Roseibium sp. Sym1: one gene and its partner. The protein of the gene in region 1 interacts with the protein of each later gene in a pairwise test. Links are inferred from orthologs where the notes say so. Each region holds a gene or a part of one and is shown on either strand. Other genes may lie near its edges. The genes, in order: O6760_RS04810 and dnaQ.

Region 1 (3,252 bases):
TTGATGAGATGCAGCGCGGCGCGGCGGGCCGAGCGCGGCCCGAGCCCCGGCAGCTTAGCCAGGAGCTGGATCAACCGCTCGATTTCCGGTCCCGCAACTTGTTTTTGCGCCATATGTTTCTCTTCAAAAGAGCTTTCACAATCAGGAGGGGTCTATCCCCTCACCCGGGCCTGCGGCCCGACCTCTCCCATTGGGAGAGGCTACATTTTTGCGGATTTGCGGCACGCTCCGGTCCCTTCTCCGCGTCGGGAGAAAGTGGCCAGCTGGGCCGGATGAGGGGCAAAAGCCGGCAATTTCCCGCAGCACCTGACCTCAGAACGGCAGTTTCATGTCGGCGGGAAGGCCGAGGCCGCCCATCAGGTCCTGGGTCTTTTCCTGGATTGCCTGTTCGACCTTGGCGCGTGCTTCCGTGTGCGCGGCAATGATCAGGTCTTCAAGGATTTCCTTTTCGTCCTCTTTCATCAGGGACGGATCGATGGCAAGGCTCTTCATGTCGCCCTTGCCGTTGAGCGTCACGGTGACCAGGCCGGCGCCGGCACTGCCCTCGACTTCGATGTCGACAATCTGTTCCTGAAGCGAGCCCATCTGCTCCTGCATCTGCTTGGCCTGCTTCATCATTTTCAGGAAATCCATCGGATCTCTCCTTTACTCGTCCGCAGCGGCGCCCTGCCGCGCGTCAAACCCCATCTGGGAACTGCATTTAGAAGAACAAGGTGTTCCGATCAATCGTCTTCGTCATCGCCGAGCGCTTCGCTCAGCAGCGGATCACTGACCATGGGATCCACCATCGCCGCCTCGTCCTCTTCCGTGACCTTGACAGTAACATCGACAACCTTCGCCCCGGGGAACGCCGCGAGCAGGGAGGCCACCGTCGGATGCGACTTGGCATCGGAGAGAAGCTGCTGCTGGTTGGCTTCATTCTCCTCGTGGATGGTCGGCCGGCCCTGGGTCCGGGAAACCACGACGAACCAGCGCTGGCCGGTCCACTCGGTGAGCTTGCGGCCGAACTCGCCGGCAATGTCGGCGGGCGCATCCTCTGTCGGCTGGATCTCGATCTTGCCCGGCTCGAATTTCACCAGCCGCATCTGCCGCTGGATCGCCACCTTCATCGGGATGTCGCGCTTTTCCGAAGCCAGCGCGGAGCAGTCATGCAGGTTTTTCAGGTTGTAGGCGGGCGCGGCCGGCGCTTCGGGCTGCGGCGCCGCCTGAGGCGAGGCCTGCGGCGCCGGCAACCCTCCCTGGATGGCGGAGAGCTGCGGACGGGCCGAGGCCTGCATGCTGGGACCGCTGCCGGAACCGCCGGAAGTATGGGACATGCCGACCGCCATGGCCTGGCCGCCACCACCACCGGAGGGCGCCGCACCGCCACCTGAAGGCGCGCCGCCTGCCTGCGGCGTCTGCCCGTTCCGGATCTGCGCCATCAGCTCGCCCGGATCCGGCAGGTCGGCGGCATAGGCGAGGCGTACCAGCACCATGTCGGCGGCGGCCAGCGGCTTCGAGGCAGCATGGACTTCCTGAACGCCTTTCAGCAGGATCTGCCAGGCGCGGGACAGGAGCCGTACGGAAAGCTGATCGGCATATTCGCGCCCACGGGCGCGTTCGGCTTCCGTCACCGACGATTCGTCCGCGGATTTCGGCGCCACTTTCATGCGCGTGACCAGGTGGGTGAAATCGGCCAGGTCCGTCAGCACGATCGCCGGATCGGCACCGACCTCGTATTGCGCCTGCAATTCACCGAGGGCCTCCTCGATGCGGCCGGCCATGACGTGGCCGAAGAGATCGATCACCCGGGCCCGGTCGGCAAGGCCAAGCATCTGGCGCAAATCTTCCGCCCCGATGGCCCCCGAACCATGGGCCATGGCCTGGTCCAGCAGGGACAGCGAATCGCGCGCAGAACCCTCGCCGGCCCGCGCGATCAGCATCAAGGCCTCGTCGGTGATCTGGATGCCTTCCGCGTCCGAGATCCGGCGCAACAGGCCGGTCAGCTTGGCCTGGTCGATCCGGCGCAGGTCGAAACGCTGGCAGCGCGACAGGACCGTGATCGGCACCTTGCGGATTTCGGTGGTGGCGAAGATGAATTTCACATGTTCCGGCGGCTCTTCCAGGGTCTTCAGAAGACCGTTGAAGGCCGCGTTCGACAGCATGTGCACTTCGTCGATGATATAGACCTTGTAGCGCGCCGTCGCCGGACGGTAGCGGGCCGCGTCGATGATCTCGCGAATGTCGTTGATGCCGGTATGGGAGGCGGCGTCCATCTCGATGACATCGACATGGCGGCCTTCCATGATCGCCTTGCAGTGGGTGCCTTCCTCGGTCAGCTTGACCGTGGGCTTGTCGGCACCGCCCGGCACCTCGTAATTGAGGCCGCGGGCAAGAATGCGGGCCGTCGTTGTCTTGCCGACCCCGCGCACACCGGTCAGCATCCAGGCCTGTGCGATGCGGCCGGTGTCGAACGCGTTTTCCAGGGTCTGGACCATCGGCTCCTGGCCGACCAGGTCCTCGAAGGTCTTGGGCCGGTACTTGCGCGCCAGCACACGGTAGGCGCCATCGCTCGGCGCGGGCGCCGCCGCGCCGCCGCCGCTCATCAGTCCGGGCGCCTCGGCGCCGCTCTCATCCGGAAAACCAGTCTCGTCCATGAGCCGCACCATACCCATTTTTTTGCAAAGTGGGACGGTCCTTTGAAAGTTTTTCTGTGGTTGGTTTGCTCACGCGTGCGGACCGGAGAGGATTTCCCGCCTCATGCCTGAAACCGGTCCGGCATCAGGAACTGCTGCCGTGCCCGCGGCGAGGCCATCCGGCTGTCCGAATACCAGGTCGCCATCAGCGATCTCGAGGTCAGATCCGGGTTCTTCTCCAGAAATTCGGCAAAGGTTTCGTGCGCCGTTTCGGCCATGCGTTCCGACAGCAGACCGAGAAAGGCCAGCGTGATCGTGACATTGAACTTGTCCGGTACGCCCGCTCTCGCGGCGACGTCCTGCAACGCGCGGCCGTAGCGCTGCGCCGCATCGAGGAATTCATAGCGCTGCAACATCTGGCAGGCGACACCGATATGATCGACATGGGTGAAGCCCCTTGCCTCGAGCACTCCGGCCTCGAAACGGTCGGTCATTTCCGCATAGTTCCTAAGATCCGTCATCCGTTCCGTCCTTGAGCTTGTGACTGTCCGAAGCGGTCAGGTCGAGGTCATAGACACTCTTCAGCTGTGCGATCTTGCCGAGCGTTTCCTCCGAGAAGGGCCGCTTGTTTTCAAAG
Region 2 (3,242 bases), 600 kb from region 1 along the record:
TCCATCGGCATGGGCAAGTCGACCACGGCGAAGATGTTCGCCGCCGAAGGCGTGCCGGTCCATGACGCCGATGCCACGGTCCACACGCTCTATGCCGGCCGTGCCGCGCCGCTGATCGAGGCGGCCTTTCCGGGGACGACCGTCGGTGGCAAGGTCGATCGCAAACGGCTTTCCCCGCATGTGCTCGGTAATCCCGAAGCGATGAAAAGGCTCGAGGCCATCGTGCACCCTCTGGTGCGCGCGGAAGAACAGGCTTTTCTGGACACGGCCCGCGCCGATCGCCGGCGCATCGTCATGATGGACATCCCGCTCCTGTTCGAAACCGGCGGCGACAGGCGCGTCGAGGTGTCGGTGGTTGTGTCGGCCGCCGCGGAGATCCAGAGACAAAGGGTTCTGGCCCGGCCGGACATGACGGAAGAGCGGTTCGAGGCCATCCTGGCCAAACAGATGGCTGACGCCGAAAAACGGCGGCGGGCACATTTCCTGATCGATACCGGCATGGGCATGGCCCCGGCCCGGCGCCAGGTTTGCGCCATTCTCAAGGCGCTGGCGGGCTGCGGATAACACGCTTCGGTCAAATGACGTCAATTGACCGGAAAGCGCTCCAGCTCAATCAAGTCCCGGAATTTTCGAACAATAGATATCTTTCGTGTTCCGCGTTTCGAAGCACTCCGATCCGGCTTCGATATCGGCCGGAGCGGGAATTTCCACCGCCGGCTCCCCGTTCACGGAGTTGCCGTAATTGCTGAGTTTGATCTCGGTTGTGTCTCCGCTCTGCCATGTCAGCAGGTAAATTGCCGAAAATGCGTTTGCGGAAACTTCGATGGTGCAGTCTTCGACCGTGAGGCTGTTGCCGGCAAGCAGGGAACAGGTTCCCTGGTGGCGCTCCGGGCCTGCGGCATTGGCGGAAGCCGCCAGCGAGGCAATCAAAGCGCTGCACGCGAGACATAATCCAATATTCATGACCGCCTCCGTCTGAAACCGGCTGAACTCCGGGGAAAACCAGCATGCGGTCTTGCCTCCAACCGGTCAACCTGCACAGTGAATCGAAGAGACAAGGGCCAGGAACATGCGTGAAATCTCCTTCGATACGGAAACGACGGGTCTGAATCCGCGCGGCGGCGACCGGCTGGTGGAAATCGGCGGGGTTGAGCTTTTCAACCACATTCCGACGGGCAACTCGTACCACGTCTATATCAACCCGCAGCGGGACATGCCGGAAGAAGCTTTCCGGGTGCATGGCCTGTCGGCGGAATTCCTGTCGGACAAGCCCCTGTTCGAACATGTCGCCGACGAGTTTCTGGAATTTGTCGGCGATGCCACGCTGGTGATCCACAATGCGGCCTTCGACATGGGCTTCATCAATGTCGAACTGGAGCGCGCCGGCCGGCGGATCATCCCGAACACCCAGGTGCTCGACACCCTGGACCTTGCCCGCCGCAAGCATCCGACCGGGCCGAATTCCCTCGACGCACTTTGCTCGCGCTACGGCATCGACAACTCCAAACGCGTCAAGCACGGCGCCTTGCTCGACGCGGAAATCCTGGCCGAGGTCTATCTGGAGCTGATCGGCGGCCGTCAGACCGCGCTTGGCCTGGTGACGGAAGAAGAGCAGTCGGACGCCGGCAGCATGTCCTTTGAGCCCGGCGAACTCGGCACCTTCAACGCCCGCCCGCGGCCGGCACCCTTGAAACGACCGCTTCTGGATAGCGAACTGGAAGCGCACAAGGCCTTCATCGAGCGCATGGGCGAAGATGCGCTTTGGGGAAAATATGGCGGGTAGGCCGCGTGCCTGCATAACGCGACCGTTCCGGATCACCTATCCTAGCAACCACCGCACCGTCTCGAAATGCCGTTTTGAGCCGCCCCCTTCGAATGCCCAGGTCATTGTTTGTCCGATGGTCCAGAGGCGGGCCCGCTCGCGGTCCAGCGAGAGCTCCACGGACAGCCTGTCGAGCCGGTACAAGGCAGCTTGCCTGGAATGACCGAACTCGGGGCTGCGTATGATCGGGCTGAGAGCAAAGGCCGGATCCCCCGCGAGCGGTTTCGGGTCGATCGCAAGCCAGTCCGCGCGTTCAGCGGAAAGAATATTGTGTCCGTGCAGGTCCTGGTGCAGCAGCACCCGGTCGGTTTCAGCGGCACACAAATCGGACAGCGCGGTGACCGCAGCGTCCACCAGCCTCTGTTCACAGGGTTTTCCCGCTTTCAGCCAGTTCGTTTCCAGAGCGGTCAGCCAGCGTCTGGCCTCGTCTTCGAGCCCTGTGAAAGGTGCGCCGGCGGGGACAAGCAGCTGGTGCAGCAGATCCGACACGACACCAAGATGATCCGCAAGCGGATCATCGGCGAGAAAAGCACCCGGCGTGCAGCGTTCCAGGAGCAGCGCATTGAGATCCGGCGCATGTTCCAGCAACCGGATCGCGCCATGTCCGTTCCAGAGTCTCAAGGCGTCCGCCTCGAAGCGGCATTCGCGGTCAGGATATTGCAGCTTCAGAACGGCTTCTTCACCGTTGCGCCGGGCCGGCACAACGTAGGAAACATTGCCGCCTGAAAAGGCGTCGCCTATCCAGTCAAGTCTGAAACGGTCGCGGCTGCTTTCCAAAAGGTGAGGCAAACCGGCGAGCCATGCGTGCCCGCGTTCCGTCTCATTCAACCAGAGCAAGGTCTCCGGGACCCGGAATGCGGATCCGGTCGCCAAATCGGACATGCCGGAAACCTGGCCGGACGTTCAGAGCATCGACGGCAGGACCCGGTCCGGCGGGCGATGACCGTCCATGAAGGTCTTGATGTTGATGATGACCTTTTCGCCCATTTCGATACGGCCCTCGATGGTTGCCGAGCCCATATGCGGCAGCAGCACGACATTCTCCAGCTTGACCAGCTTGGGATTGACGGCCGGCTCGTGTTCGAACACGTCGAGGCCTGCCCCGGCAAGCTCACCGGCCTCCAGCATGCGGATCAGGGCGTTTTCGTCGATCACCTCGCCACGTGCGGTGTTGACCACATAGGCGTCCTTTTTCAGGAGCTTCAGGCGCCGGGCGGACAGAAGATGGAAGGTGCCCGGTGTGTGCGGGCAGTGAATCGACACCACGTCCATGCGCGCCAGCATCTGGTCGAGGCTTTCCCAGTAGGTCGCTTCCAGTTCTTCCTCGACGGCCTCGGCCACGCGGCGGCGGTTGTGGTAATGGATCGACATGCCGAAGGCCTTGCCGCGGCGGGCAACGGCCTGGCCGATGCGGCCCATG

The links.
Region 2: the proteins of O6760_RS04810 (region 1) and dnaQ interact in binary tests that used the Escherichia coli proteins (3 or more experiments, as listed by UniProt). The link is inferred for Roseibium sp. Sym1 from one-to-one orthologs.

What each region holds. Positions count from the first base shown.
Region 1 is NZ_CP114786.1:1,061,166-1,064,417, forward strand. Bases 180-3,115 are described here. They hold O6760_RS04810 (DNA polymerase III subunit gamma/tau), read right to left. Parts: upstream 2,637-3,115; coding sequence 723-2,636; downstream 180-722. Other genes in these bases: O6760_RS04805 (YbaB/EbfC family nucleoid-associated protein), read right to left, coding at 313-633; O6760_RS04815 (hypothetical protein), read right to left, coding at 2,738-3,115. In the rest of the region: recombination mediator RecR, read right to left, coding at 1-113; more of O6760_RS04815, read right to left, coding at 3,116-3,136; O6760_RS04820 (hypothetical protein), read right to left, coding at 3,123-3,252. UniProt on the Escherichia coli protein: Part of the beta sliding clamp loading complex, which hydrolyzes ATP to load the beta clamp onto primed DNA to form the DNA replication pre-initiation complex.
Region 2 is NZ_CP114786.1:1,660,693-1,663,934, reverse strand. What follows is about bases 1-2,926. They hold dnaQ (DNA polymerase III subunit epsilon), read left to right. Parts: upstream 1-1,069; coding sequence 1,070-1,783; downstream 1,784-2,926. Other genes in these bases: O6760_RS07535 (2-hydroxyacid dehydrogenase), read right to left, coding at 2,726-2,926; O6760_RS07540 (aminoglycoside phosphotransferase family protein), read right to left, coding at 1,820-2,704; O6760_RS07550 (hypothetical protein), read right to left, coding at 610-963; coaE (dephospho-CoA kinase), read left to right, coding at 1-564. In the rest of the region: more of O6760_RS07535, read right to left, coding at 2,927-3,242. UniProt on the Escherichia coli protein: DNA polymerase III is a complex, multichain enzyme responsible for most of the replicative synthesis in bacteria. The epsilon subunit contain the editing function and is a proofreading 3'-5' exonuclease.